4 regions of the Micromonospora sp. DT178 genome follow, and region 1 is predicted to be linked to each of the others. Evidence: riboswitches for the same ligand, from Rfam matches in the RefSeq annotation. Region 1 holds a riboswitch; each other region holds the start of a gene.
What was found. Region 1 has a riboswitch for cobalamin ahead of cobN (cobaltochelatase subunit CobN). Riboswitches for the same ligand answer to the same signal wherever they lie in the genome.

Region 1 (7,695 bases):
CGACGGGCGCGGCCAGCCAGCGGTACGCGGCCAGGTAGTGGTGGCTGGGCGGCAGGTCCGGGTCGTGGTAGATGGCGATCGGGTTCTCCCCGAAACCGCGCGGCGGCTGGATCAGCAGCACCACGTTGCCGAAGCGCAGCCCGGCGAGCACGATGTCGCCGCCGTCGGTGTAGAGCCCGCCGGGCGGCTCGCCCCAGTGGGCGAGCATCCGTTCCCGCAGCTCCGCCGGCACCTGCGCGAACCACCGCCGGTACGTCTCCCCCGGCACCCGCGCCTCGGCGGCGCCGAGCTGCTCCGGGGTGAGCCACTCGACGTCGTGGCCGCCGGCGGCGATGAGGGCGTGGATGAGCGCGTCGCCGTCGTCGGGCACCGGCGCGTCGCCGAGGTGGTAGCCGGCGTCGGCCAGGGCGGCGAGCAGCCGCACCGCCGAGGCGGGGGTGTCCAGGCCGACGGCGTTGCCGACCCTGGAGTGCTTCGTCGGGTACGAGCTGAGCACGACCGCGAGCCGCTTGTCGGCCTGGGGCACGTGCCGCAGCCGGGCGTGCCGCACGGCGATGCCGGCCACCCGGGCGGCCCGCTCGGGGTCGGCGGCGTAGGTGGACAGCCCGTCGGCGTCGATCTTCTTGAACGAGAACGGCACGGTGACGATCCGGCCGTCGAACTCGGGGATCGCCACCTGCATCGCGGCGTCCAGCGGGGACAGCCCGGCGTCGCTGGCGGCCCACTGCTCGCGCGTGCTGGTCAGGCAGAGCGCCTGGATCACCGGCACGTCCAGGGCGGCGAGCGCGCCCACGTCCCAGGCGTCCTCGTCCCCTCCGCCGGAGGCGTCGGCGGCGACCGTGCCGCCGGCGGCGAGCACGGTGACCAGCAGGGCGTCGCAGCGGGCGAAGAGCCCGAGCGGCCCCGCGCCGGCGGTGAGTCCGCGCAGCGAGCCGCAGTAGATGGGCAGCGGGTCGCCGCCGGCCGCGTCGACCGCGTCGGCGAGGACGTCGACGAATCCGGTGTTCCCGGCGAGGGCGTGCGCCCGGTAGAAGACGATCCCGACCGTCGGCCGGTCCGGCCGCGCGGGCCGCTCGCCGTGGATGCCGTACGTCGGGGTGGGCGCGGGCGGGGCGAAGCCCTCGCCGGTGAGCAGCACCGTGTCGGAGAGGAAACGGGCGAGCTGGGCGAGGTTCTCCGGCCCGCCCTCGACCAGGTAGGCCAGCGCCTGGGTGGCCACCCCGGAGGCCACGGTGGAGGCCGCCATCAGCTCCGCGTCCGGCACGTTCTCGCCGCCGAGCACGACCGTCGGCACGCCGGAGGCCAGCACCGCGGCCAGCCCGTCCGGCCATGCCTGCCGGCCGCCGAGCAGGCGTACGACGGCGAGGTCGACGCCGTCGAGCAGCGCCGGCACGGCGTCGGCGGCGACCCGGGCGGGGTTGGCGAGCCGGTAGTCGGCGTCGCTGGCGCGGGCGGCGAGCAGGTCGGTGTCGGCGGTGGACAGCAGCAGGATGCGCACGGACAGCTCCGGAGAGTGACGCCCGGGTCGACGCGGGACGACCGGGCGATGCGGGGATGGGCGCGGTTCAGCGGGTACGACGGGCCGGTGGCCCGCTCACCGGCGGGCCCGCGGGGTCGGGCGGCGCGGTGCGGGCGTCAGCGGTACGCGGTGAGGGCGCGCCCGGTCACGGTGGCAACCCGGCCGGGCACGGCGGCGACCCGGCCGGTCACGGTGCGGGCGCCACCGGGTGCCGGGCGACCGACGGCGGGCGCGGTGCGGGCCGGCGGGCGCGCGGCGGCCCGGCGACTGGCCGGCGGCGCGGAAATGCGGCTTCGTGCGGCGATGCGGCCTTGTGCGGCGATGCGGCCGCCCGCGGGAGAGCTGCCGCCAGCGGGGCCGCTGGCACGGCCGGGCACGATGCAACGATGATCGTCGATGGGGGAGACGCGGTGCGTCATCGGGTCCTCCTCGGGTGTCCACGCCCTGGAATCACTCCGACGGCCGAAGTATCCTGGCTCCCGGATCGACGCTCTCCCCCGGCCTTCCAACCGCGCACGCACGGCCGTGACTCGCGAGGGGGGATCGCTCCCCGGTGACAGTGGCGGGACCGCGCCGGAATCGCACCGGCTTCCTTCACTGCCGTCAGGCCGCGAATGCTGCCACACCCCGGGCCGCCGGTCAACGCCACCCCACCCCGGCTCACGGCACCTCGTATCGATCGACGAGGAACGATCGCGACGCCCATTCAGGCACGCCTTTCGCATTGTCGTCGGCCGATGTAAGGTTCGGGCCGTCGAATACGGCGACGGCGGCCCCGGAACGCGCACGGGCCGAGCGTCCCGGCATCCGCGCGCACCCCGGCGCCCGCGTGCCGTTCCGCTTCCCGAGCAGGCAGGCTGCGGCGCGCGGGAGGCGTCCCCGCCCGCCCGACGTGGTGACGGGGACCTCGACCACGGTCGACGTCGGCTCACCGGTCGGCGAGCCCCGATTCGTAGCCCGCGATGACCGGTTGCGCCCGGTCGCGGGCGGCCAGCTTCGTCAGCAACCGGCCGTCTTCACGGTGCCCCGGCTGAGCTGCAGGTGCCGCTCGATCTCGGCGTTGGACGTCCCACGGGTGATCAACGTCAACACCTCCCGCTCCCGCCGGTCACCCCGTCGAGCCGTCCGGGCACCCGCCGGGCGGCCGGCGGACGTCCTCCCCGTCAGGCCGGATCGCCCGGCGCGGTGGGGCGGGACGCGACGCACCAGGCGGCGGTCGCGGCGACCGCCACCGTCGCGCTGAACAGGAAGGGGGCCCGCATGCCCAGGCCGGCGGCCAGCGCCCCGCCGGCGAGAGCCCCGAGCGCGGTGCAGCCGTAGGAGAGCATCCGGGAGGCGGCGACCACCCGACCGAGCAGGTCGCCGGGCACGAGGCGTTGCCGGACCGACAGCGCGGCCACGTTGAGGACCGCGAACGACGCGCTGGTGGTGACGACGACGACCACCGCGGCGATCCGGTGCGGCGCGACGGCCAGGAGGGCCGGCGTCCCGGCCGTGACCGCCATCGACCAGGCCAGCACGGCACGGTGCCGGAACCGGCCGATCAGCCGGTCGGCGACGAGGGAGCCGGCGAGCCCGCCGGCCGCGCCGGTCGCCAGCAGCAGGCCGAAGCCGAGCGCGCCGAGACCGAGGCTCTGCCGCGCGTACAGCACGAAGATCGCGAACCAGGCGCTGTCCGCGGCGGCGACTGCCGCGCCGACGACCACCAGCGTACGGAGCACGGGTTGCCGGGCCAGCCACCGCAGCCCGGCGAGCGCCCCGCGCCTGGCCGGGTCGGCGGCGGCGGCGCTCCGCCCGTCCCCGTCGGCGCCCGACCGTGCCGGGCCGGGGCGGGCCAGGCTCAGCGGCAGGGACAGCACGAGCATGAGGGCCAGCGCGAGCGAGGCGCCGTTGACGGCGAAGGGCAGCGCCGCGCCGACGACGAACAGCATCGCCCCGACCGGCGGACCCACGAACTCGTTGCCCACGATCTCACCCGCCACCAGCCGGCCGTTGGCCCGCTCCAACTGTGCGTCGTCCACCAGTCGGGGGATCGCGGTCTGGGCGGCGGTGTCGCGCAGGGTCTCGCCGACACCGAGCAGGAAGGCGGCGGCGACCACGAGCGCGATCGAGGCCACGCCCGTCGCCACGGCCACGGCCACCGCCGCCAGCACCACGATGCGGCCGGCGTCGGCGGCGGCGATCAGTGCACGGGCCGCCCGACGGTCGGCCAGCGCGCCGGCCAGCAGGCCGGTGACCAGCCACGGCAGGAACTGCGCCGCGGCCACCGCGGCGACCGCCACCGGGTTGTCGCTCAGCGCGGCGGCGAGCAGCGGAAAGGCGGCCACCCGGATGCCGTCGCCCAGGTTGGCCAGCGCCGCGGCGGTCCAGAACGTCCAGAAGGGACGGCCCAGCGACCGGGACCGATCAGCCATCGGGGCACCTTACCGCGCCGGGTCCGACGGAGCGGCCCGTGACGGCCGGCGGGCAGCGGGCAGCGGGCCGGAGTGGTCTCGGGCGTACCGGTCGAGGGGGCGTGACGCCCCGGCCGGTCAGCGGGCGTGGCGCTCCGGGTGGTCAGCGGGCGTGGCGCCCCGGCCGGTCAGCGGGCGTGGCGCTCCGGGTGGGCCCGGTTCCACGCCCGCATCCGCTGTGGGTAGCCGGTGCGGGCGGCCTCGTACAGCGGCACCGCGTGCTTGCGGGCGATGGACCCGGCGGCGCGCGGCGAGCCGGTGCGCCGGCGGATCCACTCGCCGTCGTGGGCGATGGCGACCACGGTGGTGTCGGTCGCCGTGGTCTCCGGCTCCAGGTAGAACTCCACGCCCCGGCGGCTGGCCACGAACGCCTCCAGCGCGGCCAGGTCCTCCCGGGTCGCCTCGCGGTCGAGCTTCGTCGGGGTCGCGTCGGCGGCGCGCGGCCGCCGGTTGAACCAGCCCATGCCCGGCTCCTCTCCTCGGCGTCCTCCCAGTGCAGCACCGTCACCTGGCAACCGCCTGCGCCCCACCTGGGAGCCACCTGCGCGCCCCGGTCGTGGCCCCCGGGCCCGCCCTTCGCGGGACGGCGAGCGAGCACGGGCCGGCGGGCGGTGGCTCAGCGGGCCACCTGCCCGGGTGGCCGCTCAGCGAGCCGGCGGGCGGGTGGCCGGCACCAGGGCGAGGGTGGGCAGCAGCAACAGCGGCACGACGAGCAGCGCCCGCAGGGTGCCGACCCGGTCGCCGAGCAGGCCCAGCAGCGGGGGGCCGGCGAGGAACGCCGTGTACCCGATCACGGCGACCACGCTGACCCGGGCCGGCGCCCGCCGCTCGTCGTCGGCCGCCGCGCTCATCCCGACCGGGAAGCCCAGCGACGCGCCGATCCCCCAGAGCGCGACGCCGGCGATCGCCACCGGCCCGGAGCCGGCGAGCACCGCCACGCCCGCGCCGAACGTGGCGAGCAGGATCGTGGCGGACAGCACGGGCACCCGACCCCACCGGTCCAGCGCGACGGTGCCCGCCGTGCGGCCCAGGGTCATGCCAACGACGAAGACACCGAAGACCGCGGCCCCGGCCGCCTCGCTGAGGTCGTGGCCGTCGATGAAGGCCACCGCCAGCCAGTCGTTGGCGCTGCCCTCGGCGAACGCCGACACCAGCACCAGCAGGCCGACGAGCAGGGTGCGGGGCTCCCGCCAGGCGGCGAGCAGTTCGCGGCGACGCTCCGCCGGGGCGGCCGACGCGGAGGCGGTGCCGCTCACGGCCGCCGGCAGGAACGACCGGACGGCCAGCAGCGTGCCGAGCAGCACCACCGCGGCCAGCGCGGCGAGGTGCGCGGCGACCGGCACGCCGAGGCGGGCCGCCCCGGCGCCGAGCCCGGCCCCGGCCACGGACCCGAGGCTCCACGCCGCGTGGAAACGGGGCATGACGGTACGCCCCAGCCGCCGCTCGACCGCCGCGCCCTCGACGTTCATCGCCACGTCGCAGATGCCGGAGCCGTAACCGAGGGCACACAGCCCCACCGCGACCCCGGCCAGGGACCCGGCCAGGGCGGCGACCCCGGTCACGGTCAACCCGGCCGCGACGACCAGGGTGGAGAGCGCGACCGTGCGGGCCGCCCCCAGCCGCTGGGCCACCAGGCCGGCGGTGGGCATCGCGAGCAGCGCGCCGACGGACATGGCGAGCAGGAGCAGCCCGAGCCGGCCCGCGCTGAGCCCGAGCGCGTCCCGGGCGGCGGGCACCCGGGAGAACCAGGTGGCCACGGCCAGGCCGTTGAGCGCGAACACCACGGCCACGCCGGTGCGGGCGGCCAGCACCCCCCGGGGTACGGCCGGGCGCGGCGCGGCGGGCGGGGCGGCGGTGTGGCTCACGATGGCGGTCCTCTCGCCTCGGGTCGTCTGCCGCCCGATCCCACACCTGAGAGCGCTCTCAGAGCAACCCGGCCACGCCCCTTACCGTCAGCGCGCCGGAGAGGGATGATTCGGTCGACCGTCCACGCCGCGACGGCCGAACACGGGGAGGACCGGGATGACGACGACACACCGACCACCGACCCTGGAGGACGTCGCCCGGGCGGCGGGGGTCTCCCGGGCCACCGCCTCGCGGGTGATCGCCGGCAAGGGCTACGCCTCCCCCGCCGCGCGCGAGCGGGTGACCGTCGCCGCCGACCGGCTCGGCTACGCACCGAACCCGGCCGCCCGCGCGCTCGTCCGCGGCACCGGGGTCCGGCTGGTGGTGGCGGTGACCGGCACCACCGCGACGGTCCTCGACGACCCGTACGTCCACCGGGTGCTCGGCGCCTGCGCCCGGGTCTGCACGCCGCACGGGCTCGGGGTGGGGCTGCACTGGCTACCCACCCGGGCGCCGAGCGAGGTGCGCCGGCTGGCCGAGGACCGCGGCGTCGGCGGGGTCGTCCTGATCAACACCACCGAGGCGGTGCTGGACGCGGTCCCGGCGAGGCTGCGCGGCCGGGTGGCCTCGATCGGCATCGGCTCCGCCCTCGTACCGGCCTTCGACGTGGACAACGGCGGCGGCACCGAGGCCGTCGTCCGGCACCTGTACGCCACCGGGCGCCGCCGCATCGCCATGGTGACCGGGCCCCGCTGGCTGACCTGCGCCGGCCGGTCGGTCCGCGCGTACCGGCGGATCGTGCGCGACGCCGCCCTGCCGGAGCGGCTGGTGCCGGGGGACTTCAGCGCCGACCGCGGCCGGGCGGCGGCCCGGGAGGTGCTGGAACGCTGGCCGGACACGGACGCGATCGTCGGCAGCAGCGACGCGACCGCGCTCGGGGTGATCGACCGGCTGCGCGGCGACGGCGTCCAGGTGCCCGGGGACGTCGCGGTCACCGGCTTCGACGACATCCCGCTCGCCGCGATGACCACTCCCGCGCTGACCACGGCGACGCATCCGGTGACGCAGATCGCCACGGCGGCGGCGACGGCCGTGCTGGACGGGCGACCGGTGCCGCCGGCGACGATGTTCCCGTCCCGGCTGGTCCGCCGGGTGAGCGGATGAGCCGGCACCGGCCGGAGCCGCCCCGGCGAGATTTCGGCCCCCTGGACGGGCGCGCCGCCGGCGGGCCGCGGCGGCGAGGGCCGCGCCGCCCGTCGACCACGCTCGTGACTGGTCGCGGCGCCCGCCGACCACGCCCGTGGCCGCGCCGCGCGCCGGTCACGCTCGTGACTGGTCGCGGCGCCCGCCGACCACGCTCGTGGCCGCGCCGCGCGCCGGTCACGCTCGTGGCGGGTCGCGGCGCCCGCCGACCGCGCCCGTGGCGGGTCGCGCCGGTGGGATTGAGCGTCGGGATGGCGGGTAACCGCCGGCGCATGCCCGCCCAGGACGAGGAGCGGTGATCCCGTGGCCGAGCCCGCGCCGCCGCACCGGCAGCCGGAGGAGAACTTCCGGCACGGCCGGCTCGCCGCGCGTCCGGCGCCGCCGACCGCCCTGGCCGCCGCCGGGCTGGCGTCGCTGACCGACCCGCGGGGCGCCGCGCTGGCGATGGTGTACGCCCCCGAGCCGGTCGACGGTCCGCCGTACTGGCTGGTGCTGCTCCTGCACGGCGCCGGCGGCTCGGCCCGGCAGGGGCTGGACCTGCTGCTGCCGGTCGCCGACGCGCACCGCCTGCTGCTGGTCGCCCCGCAGTCGGTGGCGAGCAGCTGGGACCTGATCGGCGGCGAGGGCTTCGGTACGGACGTACGGCGCATCGACGACCTGCTGGCCACGGTCTTC
Region 2 (7,695 bases), on a different contig from region 1:
GCCGCGGCCAGGTCGATCAGCGCCCGCTGCGGCAGCTCCCACGCGGTACGGAACAGCTCCCGCACCTCGGCCGGCAGTTCCACGACGTCCTGCACGGAGCCCTCGGCGCGCTTGATCGCCGAGCGGATCCGCTCCGTCCACAGGCCACGCGCCTTCAACTCCCGCACGAGGGCGGTGTTGACCTGGAGGAACTCCCCCGACAGGGTCTCGCGCTTGAACAGGTTGGACACCTGCGGCTCGATGCACTCGTAACAACCGGCGATCGAGGCGATGGTGGCGGTCGGCGCGATCGCCACCAGCAGCGAGTTGCGCAGCCCGTACGCGGCGACCCGCTCCCGCAGCGCGCTCCACCTCGCCGTCTGGGTCCCCGTCACGCCCCACAGGTCGGGTTGCAGCTGCCCGCGCGCCGCCCGGGTCTGCCCGTACGCCGGGTGGGCGCCCGCGCGTCGCGCCAGGTCGGCGGAGGTCTCCAGGGCGGTCAGGTACAGCTCCTCGCTGATCCGGGTGGACAGCTCCCGGGCGGCCGGGGAGTCGAACGGCAGCCGCAGCGCGAAGAACACGTCCTGCAGGCCCATCAGGCCGAGCCCGACGGGACGCCAGCGGGGATTGCTCGCCGCCGCCTGCGCCGTCGGGTAGTAGTTGATGTCGATGACCCGGTCGAGGTACGTCACGGCGGTGCGGACGGTGGCGCGCAGCCGCTCCCAGTCGATGCCGTCCGCGCCCAGGTGGGCGGCGAGGTTGACCGACCCGAGGTTGCACACGGCGGTCTCGGCGTCGCTGGAGACCTCGACGATCTCGGTGCACAGGTTGGACAGGTGCACCACGTTGCCCGCCTCGGCGGTCTGGTTGCACAGCCGGTTCGCGGCGTCCTTGAACGTCATCCACCCGTTGCCGGTCTGTGCGAGGGCGCGCATCATCCGCCCGTACAGCTCCCGCGCCGGGACCTGCCGCACGTAGCGGCCCTGCTCCTCGGCGGCCCGGTACGCCGCGTCGAACTCCTCCCCCCACAGGTCCGGCAGCTCCGGCACCACGTCAGGGTCGAACAGCGACCACACCCCGTCGGACTCCACCCGCCGCATGAACTCGTCCGGGATCCAGTTGGCCAGGTTCAGGTTGTGGGTGCGCCGGGCGTCCTCACCGGTGTTGTCCCGCAGCTGGAGGAACTCCTCGACGTCCGGGTGCCACGGCTCCAGGTAGACGCAGGCCGCGCCCTTGCGCCGACCACCCTGGTTGACCGCCGCCACCGAGGCGTCCAACGTCCGCAGCCACGGCACGATCCCGTTGGACTGCCCGTTGGTGCCCCTGATCAGCGCGCCCCGCGAGCGGACCCGCGAGAACGCGATGCCGATCCCGCCGGCGAACTTCGACAGGTTCGCCACCTGCGCGTACCGCTGGTAGATGGAGTCGAGCTCGTCGCGCGGGGAGTCGACCAGGTAGCAGGAGGACATCTGGGTGTGCCGGGTGCCGGAGTTGAACAACGTCGGCGAACTCGGCAGGTACGCCAGGCTCGACATCAGCCGGTAGAACTCGATCGCCTCGTCCGGTGCCTGCGACAGGCCGCAGGACACGCGCAGCAGCCAGTACTGCGGGGTCTCCAGCACCAGCCGGCTCGTCGGGTGGCGAAGCAGGTACCGGTCGTAGACCGTACGCAGCCCGAAGTACTCGAAGCGCAGGTCGCCGCGCGGGTCGACGGCGGCGTCGAAGGCGCTCGCGTGGGCCGCGACGAACGCCGCGGTGTCGTCGCCGATCAGGCCCTCGGCGTGGCCGCGCCGGATCGCCTCGCTGAAGGAGCCGATGCCCTGCCGGCGGACCTCCTTGTCGACGTACCCGGCCAGCAGGCGGGCCGCCAGCCGCGAGTACTGCGGCTCCTCACCGATCATCTCCGCGGCGGTCTGGATGGACAGCCGGTCCAGTTCGGCCGTCGTCGCCCCGTCGTACAGGCCGCTGATCGTCCGGGTCGCCACCCGCAGCGGGTCGACGTCGGCGAGGTCGTCGGCCCACCGCTCGACCGCGCGGACGATCCTGTTGACGTCGACCACCTCGGTGCCGCCGTCGCGCTTGCGGACCCGCATCTGCGGCCGCCGCTGGCCCGCCACGGCCGCATCGTCGACCGCCGTGCCGTCGGCCGGAACAACCTCGGTGACTGTCACCACTCACTCCTCGCGAGCCTTGATCCCAGACGGAACTCCTGGGCACGCGGGGAGCGGACACCGACGACGACGCGCGCAGGCACGCGTCGGGATGGCGTCGGCCGTCCCACGAGGCCTCGGACCGCCGCACACCCGGATGCGGGCGTACGGCGCACTGGCAGGTCTTCGGACTCGCGGGCGCGACCGGGCTCGCCGGTCTCCTACTGGCCGTCGCTTCCCAGGCCGCTGGCGGCCCAGTGCTGATGACGGCGGTCGTTCCCACTCACCGCTGCGGGGCAGTCCCGGATTCCCACCGGGTTCCCTCTTGCCTCGACCGCTCCGGATGAGCGGCCGAACCAGCTGCGCCGACACCATATATAGGGTTGGCGTCGTTGTCACACGCCACATGTCGGTCTCGGGCGTGTCATCGGCGGCCCGGGTGACGCCCGTCGATCGCCGGCCCGGCGTCCGCGTCGATGCCCGCCCTCGGCGGCGCGGAGGCTGTCGTCCGCTCGGTACGGTCGCGCTGCGCGCCGAGGAGCTGTCGGCCCGTACCGGCGGCGCGGTCCTGGTCTGCCAGGTGCTCGAGTTCCACAACTGGCACTGACGTGCGAGCGGACCGGGATCCTGTGGTCACCCGATCCCGGTCCGCCCCCAGGCGGTGCAATCAGACCTTGGTGACCCGGACGGCGTCGGCCACCACGTAGCCGGGGGTGCTGGTCCACCGGCTCACCGCGACCAGGTTGCGGTCACCGGCGGCCAGTCCGAAGGTGCCCAGCGAGCGCCACACGCCGCCGCTGGAGCGCTGGTCCACGTTGACCGTGCGGTTGCCCGAGGCGGTGACGACGACGTGCGGGGCCGCGCTGTTGTAACCGGGGTCGGCCGGGTGGCGTACCTCGATCCGGTAGTCGCCGGCCGTCGGGATGTTCACCTTGAACCAGGCGGCGTCGCTGGCGGGCGTCGGATTGGCGAAGCGGTAGTCGGCCCCGTAGCGCTGGGCCGAGTACGAGGAGGTGCCCCAGTTGGTGCTCGCCGTGAACCGTCCCGCCGTGGCGTTGTCCACGATGGTGCCGCCCGTGGGCGGCGGGTTGGTGGTGCCGAGGCCGAGGTAGGCGGCGATGCCCTCGGCGTGCCCACGGGCGACGGCGGTGATGAAGTCCGCCCGCTTGAGCAGGTTCGAGTCGGCGACGCTGTCGATGAAGAGGTTCTCGGTCAGCACCGCGGGCATGGCCGCCTCGCGCAGCATGTGGAAGTTCGCGGTCTTCAGCCCTCGGTCGGTGACCCCGCCGATCGTCCGCATGGCGCCGATCACCCTCGGGTGCAGCGCGTTGTGCAGGTTGACGGTGGCCGCGCCCGCCGTCGGGTACCGGTAGCTCTCGAAGCCGGTGCCGCCGCCGGAGTTGATGTGCACGCTCACGAGCAGGTTCGCGCCCCACGCGTTGGCGTCGTCCGTGCGGTACGCCAGGCTGCGGGTGATGTCGGTCGTCCGGGACATGCGGACGTCGACGCCCCAGTTGGCCAGCAGGATGTTGCGCAGTTGCAGGGAGATGTCGAGCGTCAGGGCCTTCTCCTGCAGCCCGTTGCCGACCGCGCCGGGGTCGGTGCCGCCGTGGCCCGGGTCGATGTAGACCTTCGGCAACGCCGCCCATGCGGGGCCGGCGACGATGGGGACGGCCGCGGCGCCGGCGACGGCAGCCAACAGGGTACGCCGCCGAAGCGTCGGGTTGTCGAACATGTGCACCTCGTCATCGGGAGAGATCGACACTGCTCGGCAATATAGCGGGACATCGATAAAACATGAAAGATGTCTACGTCCTTTGATCTGAGATCTGAAGGTTTCCTCCTACGGCCGGCCGAACCGCCGAGCCCGACCGCTGGCCGGCCGAGCGTGGAGTGCGGTCGCGACGGCCGTCGTGCCGCAACCGCATCCCACGCCCGGGCGAGCACCCACTCACACCGATCCGCCGGCTCACCGAGCCGGTCGACGACCCGCTGAAGGGCCAACTCGACCAGGAGGCTCATGCCCGGGAGCCTTCGTCCCGGCTGATCAGGGTTCGATCGGGCGAACCCGATCGCGGTACCGCTCGTAGAGGACGCGGTTGTGCGCGTCGCCCCGCGCGAGGTTCGCGGATACGTGCACGGGCGGGTCGATGTCGCGGCCCAGCAACCGGCGGCAGACCAGTTCGGTGAGTAGCTGCGCGATGAGGACTCCGGTGAACGACGAGACCGCCCCGATCCGAACTCCTGGGGTGATCTCCAGTGCCGCGTCCCCCGCCGGCGCCCGGTTGTCGATCACCACATCCGCCAGGTCGGCGAGATGCGGTCCCTGGGTCGCACGGGCACCGTCCGAGCGGGTGTGTGCCAGTGAGGTGACCGCCACGATCGGATGGGAGCGCTCGCGGGCCAGCACCGCCATCTCGGTGACGGCGGCGTTGATTCCGGAGTTCGAGACGATCAGGAAGGCATCGTGCGCGGAGGGTGCGGCGAGCTGGTAGATCCGCTCGGCGAGGCCGGGCTCGCGCTCGTACGTCGGATCGAGGATCGGCCCCGGCTCGGCGCCACCGAACATCACGAGATCCTTGACCGCCAGCATGCTGACGGCGGCGAGCCCGCCGGCACGCCCCGCGAGTTCGAGGGTGACGATCCGCGAGTGGCCGGTCCCGAACGCCTGCAGGACACCACCGGCGGCGATGGCGTCGGCGACGAGCCCGGCCGCTGCCTCGATGGCGTCGAGCTGCGTTGACAGGACCTGTTCGAGTGCGGTCCGGGCGATGTTGGCGTAGGCAGGCTCAGGCATTGATCCTCCTGGAGTGGTCCCGGTTGCCGACGGCCGCCGTGGCGGCCGCCACGGCGGCCTCGACGACGATCTCGCCGCTGCCCGAGGTGACCGGACTGGCGTAGGTTTCGTAGCAGGGTTGCGTGTCACGGGTGGGTAGGTAGCCGAGGTAGCCGTTCGCGTAGCCGAGGACCACGACGTCCCGTGCCGGGTCCGGCGCCGCGGCACGGATCGTCTCGCCCAGTTCCAGGAACAGTTCGCCGGGAACGGCCACGACCGTGACGCCGTCGAGGTCCACCGCCTCCACGTCGATCACGTACGGTTCCGTGCGCTGCCGGGCGGCCTGTTCCGCCGCGATCCGCAGCCCCTGCTGCATGACCCGGTGGATGCGTTCGTTCCCGCCCCCCGGCGGCGGGGTCTGACGCGCGGCGACGTCGAGTTCCGCCGGCTGCTTCGGCGCGAGCGTCACCGTCCGCACAACCGGAGGGCGTACCGGCGGCGCGGCACCCTCGCCGGCGCGCGGCGACACCGGTTCGACCCGGTCGGCCAGCCAGGCGCCGAGCCGGTCCGCCTCGTCGAGCCCCCGCCCCTGACGGGTGTGCCGGGTGCTGATGTCGCCGGCCGCTCCGGTGGCGACGACCACCCACCGGTCCGGCGTGGCCAGCGCCCGGCGGATGCCGCCGTTGAGGTCCGCGCTCACATGGTTGTTGTCGGCGGGAAGGATGGTCGGGTGGACCGGTGAGACCACGACCAGCCCCACCACTTCGGTACCCGCGGTGACCACGATGGTGTCGACGGGAATGTCCAGGGGAGCCGGATCAGCGACGTTACGGTGACCGGCCAGTTGGGGAACCAGCGTGCGGGCGGAGCCGAGTCGGGCGGCACGCTCGGACGCCACGGCAGACCGCGCGGCCACGAGGGACGCGGCTTCGAGCCGGTCGGCGACGTGCCGTGGCGTGGCGTCGCCGCCGGGACTGCAGCCCGCCTCGGGGCTCGCGTGGGTGTGGGTGGCGGCGACCCAGCAGGACTGCACGCCGACGTCCCGCATGGCGGCCCGGATCCGGTCGACGACGTCGACGTTGACGCAGATGAGGTCCGCGACCACCAGGGCGAACCGGTGGCCCTCGTCGGCGAAGGTCACGACATGGACCTCCAGCGGGTCGAGCACGCTCCGCACGCCGTCCGAGCGGTCGGCGTACCCACCCATGGGTTCCCCGGGCACAACCTCGAGTCGCGCCACCCCGTGCCCGGCCCTCACGCGGCGCCGCCCTGGCGCGCCAGCAGGCGCGCGTAGGGGGCGGCACCGCTCAGGAGCGCCGGACCGCCGTCGAGCGGCTCCGCTCTGGGCGTCACCAGGGGCAGCCCTCTGGCCTCGAGTTCGGCCGACAGCGCCTGGTGAAGAGGGTTGCCCGGCGTCAGCAGCCGTCCGCTGAAGGACACCCGGCGGGCTGCCCCGCCGAGACCGAGCCGGTCGGTTGCCGCCTGTGCCGCGTCGGCGAGGTCGGCCGCGGCCCCGGCGCAGATCCGGCCCGCCACCGGGTCGGCCCCGGCGGCCGCGTCGAGCACCTCGCGGGCGAAGGCCGCCGTACGCGAGATCATGGCCGGGTCCCGGTAGTACCGCTGCAGCGCGGCCAGGTCGACGCCGCCGAGCGCCGCGACGAGGCGGTCGACCAGCACGGTGGCCGGCCCCACCCGGTCGTACGACGCGGTCGCGGCGCGCATTCCGGCCAGCCCGATGGCGTACGCGCTGCCCCGGTCACCGAGGTGGGGACCCCATCCGTCGAGCCGGGCGTGGTCGCCGTCGGCGTCCACGGCGAGCACGGTCGTTCCGGTCCCGACACACAGCAGTACGCCGGGGCCGCCGAGAGCGCCGGCGTGCGCGAGGATGCTGTCCTCCACGACCACGGCCGGACCGCCGAACTGCCGTTCGAGGGCGAGGGCGAGGCGTCGGCGTTCCGCCGACTCCCCCGGCACGCCGGTCAGGCCGGCCACCACGCCCGCCACCTGTTCGGGAAGGGAGATCGTCGCCGCGGCGCCACGAACCGCGGCCAGGATCCGGTCGACGCCGTCCTCGTGGGGCTGGTAGGAGAAGCCCGGGCCGACGCCGAGCTGGCGGCCCGCCGCGGCACGTAGCAGCAGCCGGAGCTCCGACTTGCCGCCGTCGATGGTGATCGTCGTCGTCAACGTGACATCCCTGCGGTCAGGCCCGCGACGATCTGCTTGGTCGCGAGGGCGAACACCACGGCCAGCGGCACCAGGGCGATCACGAGTCCGGCGAAGAGGGTGCCGCGGTCGGCGGCGAACTCGCCGAAGAACCGGGTCAGCCCGACCGGGACGGTGTACTTGTCCCCGCTGCGCAGCAGCACCAACGGATAGAAGAAGTCGTTCCAGGTCGGCGCGAACTGGAAGACCGTGGCGACCGCGAGCGCCGGCCGCATCAGGGGCAGGACGACCGACACGAACAGCCGGCCCTCGTGTGCCCCGTCGATGCGCGCGGCCTCCTCCAGCTCACCGGGTAGTCCCCGCATGAAGCCCATGATCACGAAGATCGAGAACGGGATTCCGCTCGCCGCGTAGAGCAGCACCAACCCGATCCGGCTGTCGATCAGACCCATCGACTGGAACATGTAGAACACCGGCAGCAGGCCGAGCTTCGCGGGGATCATCAACCCGGACAGGAAGAACGCCGCCAGCAGGGCGCGGCCCCGGAACTTCCACCTGGACAGGGCGTAGGCGGCCATCGCCGACACGCTGACGCACAGCGCCACCGAGGCGCAGGTGACGGTCAGG
Region 3 (7,695 bases), on a different contig from region 1:
CGCGGTCATCCTCGCTGACCGAGTCCCACAGGTCCGCCAACCAGTAGAGCGAGCCCGACAGCATCCAGGCCCATCCGCGCACCCAGGTCGCCTCATCGAACCCGAGCGCCTCCCGGTAGGCGGCCCGCGCGCGGGCATCGAACAGGCTCCAGCCCGGCCGCACCTCGACCGCCGGATCGCCGCGGCCGAGACCGCCGAAGTCGATCACGCCGGTGAGCCTGCCCCGGTCGACCAGCAGGTTGCCTTCCAGGAGATCACCGTGCAGCCACACCGGCGGTCCGGGCCACTCGTCCGCCGTCATCGCCTCGTCCCACGCCGCGCTCACCGCCCGTCCGTCGATCCGGTCGCCCAGCGCCGCGATCGACCGGCGGGTCAGCTCGTCCCGCTGCGCCAGAGGTACGCCGCGCTGAATCCCCTCCTTGACCGGCCCGCCCATCGGGTCGATCGCGATCATCGCGCGCACGAAGCCGGCGAGGTCGACAGCGAGGTCGACGAGGTCCTGCCCGGCTACCGGATTGCGCCCGTCCAGCCATGGGACGACCGTCCACGGCCACGGATAGTCCCCGCCCGGCCGGCCGACCGCGATCGGCACCGGCACCGGCACCGGCAGATGCGGTGCCAGCCGCGGCAGCCAGGTCGCGTCGGTCGCCACCTGGTCGACCGCCCACGGCGCCCGTGGCAGCCGTGCCGTCAGGGAATCACCCAACCGGAACAGCGCGTTGTCGGTGCCGTTCAACGGCTGCGCAACGATCGGCAGGTCCGACCATTCGGGGAACTGCTCGTCGATCAGGGCGCGTACCTGCTCGACAGCGACGACGATCTCTCCAGGGCGCATCGACGTGACCGTAGAACCCGCTGGATCATGCGGTCAATCGAGTTGTCGTACCAAGCAACACTCTCGCGTCGCTGAGATCAGCTCACTGCCTAGTACTTCATCACGCAATAGACCACGGTGGGATTCGTGAATCGGTACCAGCGGTTCCATCTCTGGTCCCGCGTGCAGCTGTTTCCGTTGGTGGCGCCGGGCACGATGTCGATGACGTGGACGGTGCCCTTCGCCTTGCACTTCGGCGCCCCGACGATCCAGCCGTTGCCCGTCGGGAACTTGTAGCAGCGCAGACGCACCAGGTGGCGCTCCAGGCAGAGCCGATAGCCGCGTTCGGTGAGGTACGCCGAACCGGGGTCGGCGCACTGCCCCTGGGAGTAGTCCACCGAGACGACCCGGTAGGTGCCGATGCTGCCGTTGCAGTTGCCGATGCCCTGGAACTTGCCCGCCACGCTGACGGCGATGCACTGCCCGATCCTCGCCGGCGGCGGGGGCGGAGCCGCCTGCGTCGTGGGGAGGACGGGCGGCGGCGAGTACATCGGCTCGCGCGGAAGCTCCCTCGTCGTCCCGACCGGCTCGGGCAGGGGTCTCGCCGCGGGCTGGCCCTGCTGGCCGCTGTTGGCCCTGATCAGGCCCACCCCGACCAGTGCGGCCCCGCAGACGCCGAGCAGGCAGAGCGCCAGCACCGCGGCGACCACACCGATGATCAGGGGCGTGTTGCGCTTCGGCGGCGACGGTGGCGGCGACATCGGTGGCGCTGGTGGCAGTGGCGATGGCGGCAGTGGCGGCGACATCGGTGGTGGGGCCCCGGGCGCTGGTGGCGTGGAGGTCGGCTGGCCGGGCTCGCTCGGCGGCGGAGGCGACGTCACCCGCAGAGTGTCACACAGCCTCGCCCGGGTGCCCGCCCCTCCGTCCTGTGTGGTGCGTCGCCACGGTCGTGATCTTCCAATCGGTGGCGGCGCGTACGCCCCCGGCCGCAGGTCTCACGCGTCGCGCAGCGCGTCCTGCACCCCGGTCTCGCGGCGGCCGAGCTGCGCCGGATCGCGGCCGGAGAGGAGGTCCAGGGTGGCCTTCACGCAGGCGCCGTACTCACGGGTGGAGCTGATCCGCCACGTCCTGTCGTACCGGCGGGCGGTCTCGTCGCCGACCCCGTTGGCGTCGACGCCGAGCCGCCGGCACACCGTCACGGCGCGGGGCAGGTGGAAGGACTGGGTCACCACCGTCGCCCGCTCCACCCCGTAGACCCGCTTCGCGCGGGCGCACGAGTCGTACGTGTCGAAGCCGGCAGGGTCCAGCACCACCCTGGTCGCCGACACGCCGTTGTCGACCAGCCAGCGCCGCATCGCGGCCGGCTCGTCGTAGTCGGGGTTCATGTTGTCGCCGGAGAGCAGGATGGCGCGTACCTTGCCGGTGGCGAGCAGCCGCCGGGCGATCTCCAGGCGGCCGGTGAGGAACGGCGACGGGGTCCCGTCGGGGTGGACCTTGGTGCCCAGCACCAGGGCGACCGGCGCCTCCGGGACGTCCCGCTCGGCGAAGATGTGCCCGTCCGCCCCGCCGCGGATCCAGTGCACGCTGGCCAGGGTGCCGCCGGTCAGGAGCACCGCGCCGACGACGGCCGCGACGACGGCGCGACGCAGCCAGCGCGTACGCCGGCGAGCGGCCGGGCGCGGCCTTCGGGTCAGCTTGGGGAGTCGGGGCCGCATGGGGCGAGTATCCCAGGGCCGCCCGACGACCGGTCCCGCCCCCGGCCGTGCGCGGTCGCCGGCCGAGCGGTCAACCATGCGATGCCGGAAGCCGGCCCGCTTCCGATGCAGCGAGCCGGCCGGGCGTCTCCGAGGTCACCCCCGGGATGGATCAGGCAGGCACCGTCCCGTTGAGGTACGCGTTGATCTGGTCGATCTCCAGCGCGTTGAAGACCTCAGGCTGGGCGGCGGCCTGGTTCGAGTTGATGATCCGCTTGAACAGGTTGTAGTGCGCCATCGACCGCAGCCCGATGACGCGGTTGGGGGTGACCAGGTAACCGGTGCCGCCGGTGCTCCAGATGAGGTACATCAGTCCATCCTTAGTGACAATCTCGGGGGGAGATCCGGGCGCCCCGGCGTACGGGGCACCCGTGAGAACCGACTCGGGGTTAATTCGCTGACCGTTCGGCTGGAAGATCTCAAGATGCAGGTGCGCGCCGGTGGAGCGGCCGGTCGATCCCACGTTGCCGATGTGCTGGCCGGCGGCGACCTGCGCGCCCGTCCCGACTCTGGGAGCCTCCCGCATGTGCCCGTAGACACTCCGCCAACCATCGGCGTGCGTGATGGTGGCGTTGTGGCCGAGGCCGCTCGCGCTGTACGAGACGCTGGTCACCGTGCCCGCCGCGATCGAACGGATCGGATAGCCGAGAATCCCCGAGTAGCTGTAGTCGGTGCCGTTGTGCATCCTGGACTCGCCAGTGATCGGATCTGTCCGCATCCCATACGAGGACGTGATCGGGACCCATTTGTCGAATGGCCGGTTCCATCTCGGCGTCGCGCCGTACGCGGCTTCCGCGAGCCACGCCTCCGGGATGATGCCGGCCGCCAGCGTGGCGGTGACCAGGCCAAGCAGATGGCGACGGTCGATGCCACGCGACGCCGCCCCATCCCCCGGCGATGTTTCGTCGAACGTCTGCATTCGGCCCCTTGCTCACAATGGATGACGAACGATCCGCACCGGGGAGACCACCGACCGTGACTTCTGCTCAGTTCCGGGCCGCTGGTTCGGGACGGGCTGACCAACCCCTTCGGCGGCGAACCAGCGAGCCCGCGTGCATCTGGGATCTTGGATATTAGGGGATCGAACTCCGTTGGTGTCAAGACTCGGTTTCCGCCCGGGGGGACATCGCGTCAGCTTGTGGCGGTGGCGGTGCGGACGGTTCTGCTGAGGGTCGCGGCGAGTGCGAGCAGCGTGAGCCATCCGGCCAGGACGAAGGTCAGCGTCGGCGCTCCGAGCAGGGCGATCAAGGCACCGCCGGCCATGGCCCCTACTGCCGCGCCTCCGGTGGTGAGGGTGTCGATCGCGCTGGTCACTCTGCCCCGGAGCGCGTCGGGGGTGATGGCGAGCCGGTAGGAGTCAAGCGCGACGTTGTAGACCGGCGAGACCACCGACTCCGCGAACGCCACGACCAGGAGCAGCCACCACGTCGGCGCTGTCGCGTAGAACGGAAAGGCCGACGCCTCGATCCACAGCATCGTGATGGACAGCGCCCCGAGTGGAAATCGGCGGCTGAGCGCTGGTGCCAGCAGGTTCCCGAACAGGGCGCCGACGGCTGCGCCGGCGAAGACGATGCCGACCTGCGTGGGGCTCGCGTCCAGGCGCTGGGCCAGCATGATGATCAGCAGGTAGCCGGCGCCGTACCGCAGGCTGTCCGCCGCGTCGAGCAGAGCCAGCGTCCGGATCACCGGATTGCGCCACAGCCAGGCCAGCCCGTGACCGATGTCGGCCAGGAGCACGCGCGGCGAGGCCGACGTGGCCGATTGTTGCTGGAAGTCGGCGCGGATGGTCAGCAGGGACACGGCCGAGGCCAGGAACGAGGCGGCGTTGATCGCGAACGGGACCACCCGGCCCACGGCGTAGGCGATGCCAGCCACGGAGGCGCCGACGATCCGGAGCGCGTTGGACATCGCCCCGATCGTTGCGAGCGCGCCAGGCAGGTCACTCCTGGCGACGATGTTCGGCAGCGCCGAGCTGTTCGCCGCTGCGAACAGGGTGCTGAGCACACCGTTGAGCAGCGCGACGGCGTACAGCTGCGGCATGCCCAACGCGCCGAGCGCCGCGGCGAGGGGCACGGTGGCGGTCAGCGTCCCACGGCCGATCTCGCACCAGATCATCGTGGATCTGCGATCCCAGCGGTCGACCAGGGCGCCGGCCACCAGCCCGAAGACGATGTAGACCGCAGTCTGGAGGCCGAGCAGGATGCCGGCCTGGGTCGAGGATCCGGTCAGGGCCACGACGAGAAGAGGCAGAGCGAGGAACTGAAGTTGGTCACCCAGATGTGAGACCAACCGTCCGCCGACCAGCAGTCGGAAGTCGCGCTGGCGCCACAGGTGTCGTCGCGGCGTCGAGGTGAGGTTGTCCATGGTGAAGTCCTGTCGATGAATGCGCCTACTCGGCGGGCCGTCACGGGCTCGACAGACACGCGGGTGCGGCGACGCACGGCATCGCAGCGAGAAAAATCACCAGAAGCCGCCGAAAAAGGGCAGACTTCACCCGCGTGTCGCAGCGTGACAGCTAGGACTTACGCGGAGAGGACATGAGCTGAGATCTTAAGGGGCGACGCGACCGCCGGCGACCCGACCGTGGTCACCGAATGGACCACCTGAGCCCGGACCGGACGCGTCCGCGGTCGGCGACCGCCCCGCCAACGGCCACTGTGCGTCCGCAGTGGACGACGCATTGACACGGAAGCGCGTGCCCGGCGAGACTGACGCCACAACTCAATCAGCGCGTATGTATGGGGGAAGTCCGGTCGAAGTCCGGCGCTGGCCCGCAACGGTAGGCCGTCGAGATGCACCTCTGACGGCAAGCCCGAATACCCGACGTACGCGCGGAATCCGCTCCCCCACCCGTCGTGGCCCACGGGTCGGAGTCCCGGTCGACCCCACGCTGCGGTGGTCGTCGGGCTTCTGACGACCGCCGGGCCGGAAAGGCGCTTCCGATGGTCGTCCGCCTGAGCCGGCACCGCCTGCTCGCCCTGTTCTGCGGTGTGCTCACCGCCCTCACCCTCGCGACACCGGCATCAGCCCACGTCTCCCCCACCTCGCCCGCCGGGGTCGGTCGGTCGGAGGCCGCGGCCGGCTGGCTGGCCCGGCAACTCGTCGACGGCGAGCGCCTCGAGGTGGTCTTCGACGGCGTCGCCTACCCCGACCAGGGGCTGACCCTCGACGCGGTGTTCGCCGCCGCCGCCGCCGGCGTCGCCGACGACCCGGGGGCCCGGGCGCTGGCCTGGGTCACCCGACCGGACATCCGCGACGCCTACGTCGGCGACGGCACGACCGAGGCGTACGCGGGCGCGACCGCCAAGCTCGCCCTCGCCGTCCAGGTGCGCGGCGGCGACCCGACCGACATCGGCGGCGTGGACCTGATCGCCCGGCTGCGCTCGCTCCAGGACCCCAGCGGCCGGTTCACCGACCGGTCGGCGTACGGGGACTACAGCAACACGTTCAGCCAGTCGTTCGCCCTCCTCGCCCTGGACCACACCTCGCAGGGCCCGCCCCCGGCGGCCGCCGCCTGGCTGGCCGGCACCCGCTGCCCGGACGGCGGCTACCCGGCGTTGCCCGCGCAACCGGTCTGCACCTCCGACGTGGACGCCACCGCGCTCGCGGTGCAGGCGCTGCGGGTCGCCGACCGCCCGACCGACGCCGCCGCCGGGCTGAGCTGGCTGCTGTCCGTGCAGCGCGCCGACGGCGGTTTCGCCAACGCCGCCGGTACCCCGAACGCCAACAGCACCGGCCTCGCCGCGCAGGCGCTGCACGACGGTCACCGACCGCTGGCCTGGGCACGGGCGCGGGTGTTCCTCGCCGGGCTCCAGGTCGGCTGCGCCGGGGCACCGGCCGACCGGGGCGCGGTCGACTTCGACGGCGGCACCTTCGACCCGGGCACCGCCGCCCGGGCCACCGGCCAGGCCGTCCTCGGCCTGACCGGCACCGGGTACGCCCGGCTGTCCGCGGCCGGCGCCACCCCGGGCACGCCAATCCCCGCCTGCCCGTGACCCGTCCCGTCGCTCACCCGATTCCAGGAGGAACCGTGTTCCGTCACCGATCCACCGTGCGCGCACGACTCGCCGGCCTGCTGGCCGCTGCCGTCGCCACCGTCGCCCTCACCGCCGTCGAACCCGCCCCACGGGCCGCGCAGGCCGCCGCCTGCACCGGCACCTCCGGCGTCACCGTCGTGGTGGACTTCGCCGCGCTCGGCGGCGGCGTCCAGGTCGCCTGTGCCCCGGGCGATCCGGCCACCGGGGTGGCCGCCCTCCAGGGCGCCGGCTTCACGGTGACCGGCACCCAGCGCTGGGGGCTGGCATTCGTCTGCCGGATCAACGGCAAGCCGACCGTCGCGACCGATCCGTGTGTCAACACCCCGCCCGTCACGGCGTACTGGTCGTACTGGCACGCCTCCAGCGGCGGCGCCTGGTCCTACAGCACGTCCGGCGCGAGCAGCTACAACCCGGCCCCGGGCACCGTCGAGGGCTGGTCGTTCGGCGCGGGCGCCCCGCCGAGCATCGCCGCGCCCTGACCGGAGCCGCACACGGCGTGACCGCGGTGCTGCACCGGGTGTCGGCCACCGCCCCTGGCGTCGCGAGACGTGCGGGCGGTACGGTGTCGGCACCCGGTGCACACCGGGTCCACAACTGCATACGTCCCGTGTGGGGGGAAGCCGGTTCGAAGCCGGCGCTGACCCGCAACCGTGAGCGAGGCTTCGGCCTCGCGAGCCGGAATGCCTCGCCCGGGACGAGCGGCTTCCACTGTCGAGGTTCACAGGGTGAAGTCCGGGCCACCGAGGCCCGCTCCACCCCGCTCATCGCATCATGCGAGCGGGGTGTCGCTGTCCCCGGGTGCTTTCCGGAGCTTCCACCGACCGCTCTGCGAAAGGCACCTCTCATGTCCCGGTCCCGCTCCCGGCGTCTCGGTGTCGGCGTGTTCGCCGCCACGGCGGCGACGATCGCCGCGCTCACCGCCGTACCCCTGACCGTCGTGGCCGCGCCCACCCCGGCCCACGCCGCCGCCGCGCGCGACGCCGCCTCCTGGCTGGCCGGTGAGTTCGCCGACGGGGTGCTGCCCGGCCCGCTCGGCGGCCCCGACTGGGGTCTGACCGTCGACGGGATCCTCGCTCTGTCCGCGACCGGG
Region 4 (7,695 bases), on a different contig from region 1:
CAACCAGTCGGCGAACAGCAACACCGTGACCCGGACCGGCACCGGCAACCCGCCCGTCGGCACCAACCTGGCGGTCGGCAAGCCGATCACCGCCTCGGGGCACGTGCACACGTTCGTGGCGAGCAACGCCAACGACAACAACGTGGCCACCTACTGGGAGGGCAACGGCAACCCGAGCACGCTGACCGTGCAGCTCGGCGCCAACGCCAGCCTCAGCCAGGTCGTGCTGAAGCTGAATCCGGACTCCGCCTGGGGGGCGCGTACCCAGAACATCACCGTGCTCGGCCGGGACCAGGGCTCCTCGACCTTCACCACCCGGGTCGGTGCCGCGAACTACAGCTTCAACCCGACCAGCGGCAACACCGTGACCATCCCGGTCTCCGGCGCGGCGGCCGACGTGCGGCTCTCGATCGCCTCGAACACCGGCGCCCCGGCCGGGCAGATCGCCGAGTTCCAGGTCATCGGCACCCCGGCGCCCAACCCGGACCTGACCGTGACCGGCATGTCGTTCAGCCCGTCCGCGCCCGTGGAGACGAGCGCCGTCACGCTCTCGGCCACCGTCCGCAACGCCGGCTCGGCGGCCTCCGGCGCCACCAACGTCAACTTCTACCTCGGCAGCAACCGGGTGGGCACCGCGCCGGTCGGCGGCCTGGCGGCCGGCGCCTCGGCCACGGTCACCGCCAACATCGGCACCCGGGACGCGGGCAGCTACCCGCTGAGCGCGAAGGTCGACGAGTCGAACACCGTCGTCGAGCAGGACGACACCAACAACAGCTACACCAACCCGAGCCCGCTGGTGGTCAGCCCGGTCGCCAGCTCCGACCTGGTCGCCGCCGCGGTTGCCTGGTCGCCCGGCACCCCGGCGGCCGGCAACACGGTCAGCTTCTCGGTGTCGGTCCGCAACGCCGGCAGCATCGCCTCCGCGTCCGGCGCGCACGGCATCACGCTCACCGTGCTCAACGAGGCGGGCACGGTCGTCCGTACCCTGACCGGCTCGTACTCCGGCGTGATCAACGCCGGGGCCACGGTCGGCCCGGTCAACCTGGGCACCTGGACCGCCGCGAACGGCAAGTACACCGTCCGGGTGGTGCTCGCGGCCGACGGCAACGAGCTGCCGGTCAAGCAGGCCAACAACACCAGCGACCGCGCGCTCTTCGTGGGGCGCGGCGCCAACATGCCGTACGACATGTACGAGGCCGAGGACGGCGTGGTCGGTGGCGGCGCCAGCGTCGTCGGGCCGAACCGGACCGTCGGCGACCTCGCCGGTGAGGCGTCCGGCCGGCGGGCGGTGACCCTCAACTCGACCGGCAGCTACGTCGAGTGGACCACCCGGGCCAGCACCAACACCCTGGTCACCCGCTTCTCCATCCCGGACGCCCCGGGCGGCGGCGGCATCAACTCGACGCTGAACGTCTACGTCAACGGCAGCTTCCACAAGGCCATCGACCTGACGTCCCGGTACGCCTGGCTCTACGGCAACGAGGCCAGCCCGGGCAACTCGCCGAGCGCGGGCGGACCGCGGCACATCTACGACGAAGCCAACGTCATGCTCAACTCCACGGTGCCGGCCGGCAGCCGGATCCGGCTCCAGAAGGACCCGGCCAACACCACCACGTACGCCATCGACTTCATCAACACCGAGCAGGTGGCGCCGATCGCGAACCCGGACCCGGCGCGCTACACCACGCCGACCGGCTTCACGCACCAGGACGTGCAGAACGCCCTGGACCGGGTGCGGATGGACACCACGGGCAACCTCGTCGGGGTGTACCTGCCGGCGGGCAACTACTCCACCGCGTCGAAGTTCCAGGTGTACGGCAAGGGGGTCAAGGTGACCGGCGCCGGGCCCTGGTACACCCGGTTCAACGCGCCGTCCGGCCAGGACAACACCGACATCGGCTTCCGGGCCGAGAACTCGGCGGCCGGATCGTCCTTCGCGAACTTCGCCTACTTCGGCAACTACACGTCGCGGATCGACGGGCCGGGCAAGGTGTTCGACTTCTCCAACGTGTCGAACATCGTGATCGACAACATCTGGAACGAACACATGGTGTGCCTCTACTGGGGCGCGAACACCGACTACATGACGATCAAGAACTCCCGGATCCGGAACATGTTCGCCGACGGCATCAACATGACCAACGGGAGCACCAACAACCTGGTCAGCAACAACGACGCCCGGGCCACCGGTGACGACAGCTTCGCGCTGTTCTCGGCGATCGACGCGGGCGGCGCGGACATGAAGGACAACATCTACGAGAACCTGACCTCGACCCTGACCTGGCGGGCCGCCGGCGTGGCCGTCTATGGCGGCTACGGCAACACGTTCCGCAACATCTACATCGCGGACACGCTGGTCTACTCCGGCATCACCATCAGCTCGCTCGACTTCGGCTACCCGATGAACGGCTTCGGCGCCAGCCCGCCCACGCGGTTCGAGAACATCTCGATCGTGCGAGCCGGCGGGCACTTCTGGGGCGCGCAGACCTTCCCGGCGATCTGGGTCTTCTCCGCCTCGAAGGTGTTCCAGGGCATCCGGGTCAGCGACGTCGACATCGTCGACCCGACCTACAGCGGCATCATGTTCCAGACCAACTACGTGGGTGGGCAGCCGCAGTTCCCGATCACCGACACGGTCTTCACCAACGTCTCCATCAGCGGCGCCCGCAAGAGCGGTGACGCCTACGACGCGAAGTCCGGCTTCGGCATCTGGGCCAACCCGATGCCGGAGTCGGGGCAGGGCCCGGCCGTCGGGTCGGTCACCTTCAACAACCTTCGCCTGAGCAACAACGCGGTGGACATCCAGAACACCACCTCGACGTTCACCATCAACCGCAACTGACCCACCCCGGTCGCCCCGGGCGGCGGCCGATCTTTCGGGCGGTGCGGTCACCGGACATCCGGTGGCCGCACCGCCCGACCCGTCGTTCGGGTCGCGCTGGTCGGGCCTCGGCCCGGTCAGTGGGCCGGGGTGCCGTGCCGGCCGGCGCCGGCGGCGAACCGGGCCGCGCCGGCCGCCGCGTCGGCGGCCAGCGACTCCATCCCGTACGCCAGCTCCACCTCCAGCGCCGCCGGTTCCGGCAGGCCGGCGCCGGCGAGCAGCGCCGCCCGGTCGTTGCGCAGGCAGGTCTGCGGGTGCCGGGCGAGCTCGGCGGCCAGCCGCTCGGCCGCCGCCCGGGACTCGCCCGGCCCGACCAGCCGGTTCACCAGCCCCATGGCGTACGCCTCCTCGGCCGGCACCGGCCGGCCGGTGAGGATCAGGTCCATCGCCCGGCTCTCGCCGATCAGCCGAGGCAGCCGGACCGTGCCCCCGTCGATCAGCGGCACCCCCCAGCGCCGGCAGAACACCCCGAGCACCGCGTCGGACTCGGCCACCCGCAGGTCGCACCAGAGCGCCAGCTCCAACCCGCCGGCAACCGCGTGACCGGAGATCGCGGCGATCACCGGCTTGCTGAGCGTCATCCGGGTCGGGCCCATCGGGCCGTCCCCCTGCGCCTCGACGCGGTTGCCGCTCGGGGTGCCGATGGCCTTCAGGTCGGCCCCGGCGCAGAACGTGCCGCCGGCCCCCCAGAGCACGGCCACGGAGGCGTCGGGGTCGGCCTCGAAGGCGCGGAACGCGTCGGCCAGCGCCCGGGCGGTCGGCCCGTCGACCGCGTTGCGGGCCGCCGGGCGGTCCAGGATCACCGTGGTCACCGCCGCGGCGCGTTCGACGCGTACCCCCATTGCGACAGCATGCCCCCGGCGGTGCCGGCGGCGCCAGGCGTCAGTGCGGGGCGGACCGGCCCGGGCGGACCAGGGTGGCGCCCAGCGCGGCGCCGACCACGCAGGCCACGCCGACCGCCTGCGGCCAGGCCAGCAGCTCGCCGAGCAGGGCCAGCCCGACCAGCGCCCCGATCGCCGGCTCCAGGCTGAGCAGGACCGCGAAGACCCGGGCCGGCATCCGGCGCAGCGCCGCCATCTCCGCCGAGTACGGCAGCACCGACGACAGCAGCGCCACCGCCGCGCCCAGCGCGAGGGTCCACGGGTCGAGCAGCGCCGTACCGCTGCCGGCGACCCCGAAGGGCAGCACGGCCAGCGCGGCGACCGCCATCCCCAGCGCGAGGCCCCGGCTGCCCGGCACCCGGGCGCTGACCGCCTTGCCGAGCAGCACGTAGGCGGCCCAGCCGACCGCGACGGCCACGCAGCACAGCAGCCCCAGCCGGTCCACCCCCGTCCCGCCGAGCCCGCTGATCAGCAGCACGCCCCCGCCGGCCAGCGCCGCCCACGCCACGTCGGCGAGCCGGCGGCTGCCGGCGAGCGACACCAGCAGCGGCCCGGCGAAGCCGATGGTGACCGCGACCCCCAGCGGCACCCGTTCCAGGGCCGCGTAGAAGGCGAGGTTCATCACCGCGAGGGCCAGCCCGAACGCCCCGACCAGACCGGCGGTGCGCCAGCCCAGGCGCAGCCCCGGCCGGACCAGGACCAGCAGGATGAGCGCGGCGAAGCCGAGCCGCAACGTGGTCGTACCGCCGGCGCTGGTGCTGCCGAAGAGCTGCTTGGCGACGGCCGCCCCGACCTGGGTGGAGAGCATGCCCAGCAGCATCAGCAACGGGGGCGGCACGGCCCGGGGCTGTCCCAGCGCGAGAGTCAGTCGGGTCGCCGGTCGACCGGCCGGCAGCGGGCGGGAGGAGAGTGCGTACACCCGGACCACAGTGGTACCGCGGCGGGCGGCCCGCGACCGGATTTCCACTGCCGCGGGTGCACCGCGCTGCCCGCCGGACCGGGACGGGCCGGGCGGCGCTAGCATCCCGATGGCACGATCATGTGAGGTGCCCCGCGCGAGCGGGGAGAATCGGGAAGCCGGTGCGAATCCGGCACGGGCCCGCCGCGGTGACCGGGGAGCCACCGTCCACGCGTACGCGCAGCCACTGGCCCGCCCGGGCCGGGAAGGCGGACGGCCAGGCGTCGATCCGGGAGTCCGAAGACCGGCCTCGCGTCCGGTGCCCGCGTCAGGTGTGGCGTGGGCCGAGCGCAGCGGGAGCCTGCCTTGGATCTGTACGACGTCATCCACCGCCGCCGGGACGTCCGCGCCCAGTTCACCGGGGCGCCGGTGCCCGAGCAGACGCTGGACCGGGTGCTGGCGGCGGCGCACGCCGCGCCGAGCGTCGGCTACTCGCAGCCCTGGGACTTCGTCCTGGTGCGCGACCCGGAGCTGCGCCGCCGGTTCCACGAGCACGTCCGCACCGAGCGGGACACGTTCGCCGCGACGCTCGACGGGGAGGCGGCCGAGCGGTTCGCCCGCATCAAGATCGACGGCGTCCTGGAGTCGACCCTGTCGGTGGTGGTCACCCACGACCAGTCCCGGGGCGGCCCCGCCGTGCTCGGCCGGCACGCCATCGCCGACACCGGGCTCTACTCGACCTGCCTCGCCATCCAGAACCTCTGGCTCGCCGCCACCGCCGAGGGGCTCGGGGTGGGCTGGGTGTCGTTCTACCGCGAGCCCTGGCTCGCCGAGCTGCTCGGCATCCCCGACGGGATCCGGCCGGTGGCGTGGCTCTGCCTCGGGCCGGTCACCCACTTCGAGCCCGTACCCGACCTGGCCCGGCACGGCTGGCGGCAGAAGCGCCCGCTGGCCGACGCGATCCACCACGACCGCTGGGCGGCACGGGAGCGCTGACCTCGGTGAGGGCGTCCCGTTACGGGCCTGCGGGGGCCCGATCACGTACGGCTGCGGATCCGTCACCGCCGACCGGTTTGCGGCGGCTCCTGCCGGGAAGTCGGTACGGGTGCGAGCACTCTTGACGAAGATCGAGCAGGCATCCGGCCTGGACCGGGTTGGCGACCGGTTGCAGCGCGCCGTCCAGGCCACCCTCCGACCGCAGCGGGTCCGCGACCTGCTGCACGGCGTCTGGCTGGGCCATCCGCTGCACCCGGCGATGGTGCAGGTGCCGGTCGGCGCGTGGATCAGCACGGCGGTGCTGGACCTCATGCCGGGACAGCGCCGGGCCGCCACCACCCTGTGCACGGTGGGCACCGTCAGCGCCCTCCCGGCCGCGGTCGCCGGCCTCAACGACTGGGCGGCACTGGCCCGCGACCAGCGCCGGGTCGGCCTGGTGCACGCCGCCTCCAACAGCGTCGGCCTGGCGTTCTACGCCGGCTCGGTGGCCGCCCGGATGACCGGCCGGCACAACCTCGGCCGTACGCTCGGCTTCCTCGGGCTCGGCGCCGCCAGCATGGGCGCGTACCTCGGCGGGCACCTGGCGTACAAGCAGGGCGCGCAGGTCAACCAGAGCATCTCCGAGCTGCACCGGATGAGCGACGGCTGGCACTCGATCGCGGACATGGCCGCCCTGCCGGAGCGCAAGCTGATCACCCGGGAGGTCGACGACGTCTCGGTGATCCTTTACCGGCACGGCGACGAGGTCACCGTGATGCTGGAGCGCTGCCCGCACCAGAGCGGCCCGCTGGGCGAGGGCGAGGTGCAGGAGATCGACGGGCACGCGTGCGTGGTCTGCCCGTGGCACGGCAGCGCGTTCCGCCTCAACGGTGGCGAGGTCGTGCACGGCCCGTCCGGCAACGACCAGCAGATCCTGCCGACCCGCGTCGTCAACGGCGTCCTGGAGACCCGCCTCCCCTGACCAACACCCTGCGCCGCCCGCCCGGCTCCCGTGCTCTCCGGCCCTGGCCTCCGATGTCGATCAAGAGGTTTGGGTCGAGTTCGATCTCCCTGCCGTGACCAAACCTCTTGATCACCAGAGCGGTATCGGTTGGGCAGGTGCGAGCCGGGTGGGTGGGTCACGGGCGGCGGTGGCGGCCGATCGGTGTGTCGCGGGACGGACCCGGGTGGGTTCGGCCGTGGCCGGTCAGATCGCCGTCGCGGGCGCCAGCGGTCAGCCCGCCGTCGTAGGTGCCGGCGCCGGTGGCCGTGCCGGGGGCGGTCGTGCCCGCGCGAACGATGCCGCTGGCGTACGCGGAGCCGTGACCGGTCGGGTGTGCGGAGTCGTGGGTGCCGGTGTCCGTACCGCCCCGGTCTGCCGAGGTCGCGCTGCCGCGCGGGGTGGTGCCGATGTCCCGGCGACCCGGGCCGCGCCTGGTCGTGGTGGTGCCGCGTGCTGCGGTGCCACGGCGGGCGGCGGCCGTGGTCCGGGCGGCGCCGGCCGGTACGTGGCCCGGTCGGCGGCGTAGGCCCAGGACCGCGCCGATCTGCGCGCCGACGATGCTCGCCACCGCCAGGACGGCGGAGACCGCGAGGGGCCTGTTCACCCGATCGGGTTCGCCGGCCCGGGCGGCTCCCACCGTCACCGTCGGGGCCTGACCGGCATCCGACTCCGCTGGCGGCGGCACCGGGGCCTCGGCGGCCGGCGGGGGCGGCGTCGCCCGCTCGGGAGCGACCTTCCCCGGCGCCGGCTGCGGGGCCGGCCGGGTGGGAGCGGGCGGGGTCGGGCGCGCGACGAGGCGGCCGGTGGCGTGCCGGCGGGCCCCCCGGTCCTCGGCGTCCCCGGGCAGCTTCAACAACTGGCCGGGGTGGATCCGGTCGGGGTCGCCGAGCCGGTTCAGCTCTGCCAACTCCCGGTAGTCGGCGAACTCGTCCAGGTAGCGCTGGGCGACGGCGCCCAGGTGATCGCCCCGGGCCACCCGGTAGACCGCCACACCGTCGTCCGAGTCGGCCGGCGCGGACAGGTCGGCCGGCGCGGACGAGGCGGCCGATGCCGGCCG

Region 2: another riboswitch for cobalamin. It lies ahead of ACLQ22_RS22865 (ribonucleoside-diphosphate reductase subunit alpha); the one in region 1 lies ahead of cobN (cobaltochelatase subunit CobN).
Region 3: another riboswitch for cobalamin. It lies ahead of ACLQ22_RS09520 (prenyltransferase/squalene oxidase repeat-containing protein); the one in region 1 lies ahead of cobN (cobaltochelatase subunit CobN).
Region 4: another riboswitch for cobalamin. It lies ahead of bluB (5,6-dimethylbenzimidazole synthase); the one in region 1 lies ahead of cobN (cobaltochelatase subunit CobN).

The regions. Positions count from the first base shown of each region.
Region 1 is NZ_JBNCKV010000007.1:136,715-144,409, reverse strand. Features, by position in the region: gene cobN (cobaltochelatase subunit CobN) at 1-1,498, opposite strand, end outside; cobalamin riboswitch at 1,985-2,114, opposite strand; gene ACLQ22_RS15530 (hypothetical protein) at 2,519-2,611, opposite strand; gene ACLQ22_RS15525 (MFS transporter) at 2,683-3,933, opposite strand; gene ACLQ22_RS15520 (hypothetical protein) at 4,101-4,436, opposite strand; gene ACLQ22_RS15515 (MFS transporter) at 4,617-5,837, opposite strand; gene ACLQ22_RS15510 (LacI family DNA-binding transcriptional regulator) at 5,995-6,981, shown strand; gene ACLQ22_RS15505 (alpha/beta hydrolase) at 7,324-7,695, shown strand, end outside.
Region 2 is NZ_JBNCKV010000013.1:166,437-174,131, forward strand. Features, by position in the region: gene ACLQ22_RS22865 (ribonucleoside-diphosphate reductase subunit alpha) at 1-2,072, opposite strand, end outside; cobalamin riboswitch at 2,291-2,505, opposite strand; gene ACLQ22_RS22870 (hypothetical protein) at 2,569-2,736, shown strand; gene ACLQ22_RS22875 (N-acetylmuramoyl-L-alanine amidase) at 2,797-3,894, opposite strand; gene ACLQ22_RS22880 (sugar isomerase domain-containing protein) at 4,177-4,926, opposite strand; gene ACLQ22_RS22885 (hypothetical protein) at 4,919-6,112, opposite strand; gene ACLQ22_RS22890 (N-acetylglucosamine kinase) at 6,160-7,089, opposite strand; gene ACLQ22_RS22895 (carbohydrate ABC transporter permease) at 7,086-7,695, opposite strand, start outside.
Region 3 is NZ_JBNCKV010000004.1:165,285-172,979, forward strand. Features, by position in the region: gene ACLQ22_RS09495 (aminoglycoside phosphotransferase family protein) at 1-835, opposite strand, end outside; gene ACLQ22_RS09500 (hypothetical protein) at 925-1,575, opposite strand; gene ACLQ22_RS09505 (SanA/YdcF family protein) at 1,810-2,529, opposite strand; gene ACLQ22_RS09510 (M23 family metallopeptidase) at 2,681-3,487, opposite strand; gene ACLQ22_RS09515 (MFS transporter) at 3,700-4,932, opposite strand; cobalamin riboswitch at 5,287-5,410, shown strand; gene ACLQ22_RS09520 (prenyltransferase/squalene oxidase repeat-containing protein) at 5,511-6,563, shown strand; gene ACLQ22_RS09525 (hypothetical protein) at 6,599-7,084, shown strand; cobalamin riboswitch at 7,173-7,312, shown strand; gene ACLQ22_RS09530 (cell wall anchor protein) at 7,450-7,695, shown strand, end outside.
Region 4 is NZ_JBNCKV010000029.1:36,030-43,724, reverse strand. Features, by position in the region: gene ACLQ22_RS31045 (discoidin domain-containing protein) at 1-2,842, shown strand, start outside; gene ACLQ22_RS31040 (crotonase/enoyl-CoA hydratase family protein) at 2,959-3,723, opposite strand; gene ACLQ22_RS31035 (EamA family transporter) at 3,764-4,681, opposite strand; cobalamin riboswitch at 4,790-4,987, shown strand; gene bluB (5,6-dimethylbenzimidazole synthase) at 5,027-5,656, shown strand; gene ACLQ22_RS31025 (Rieske 2Fe-2S domain-containing protein) at 5,766-6,617, shown strand; partial or broken gene ACLQ22_RS31020 (LysM peptidoglycan-binding domain-containing protein) at 7,123-7,695, opposite strand, start outside.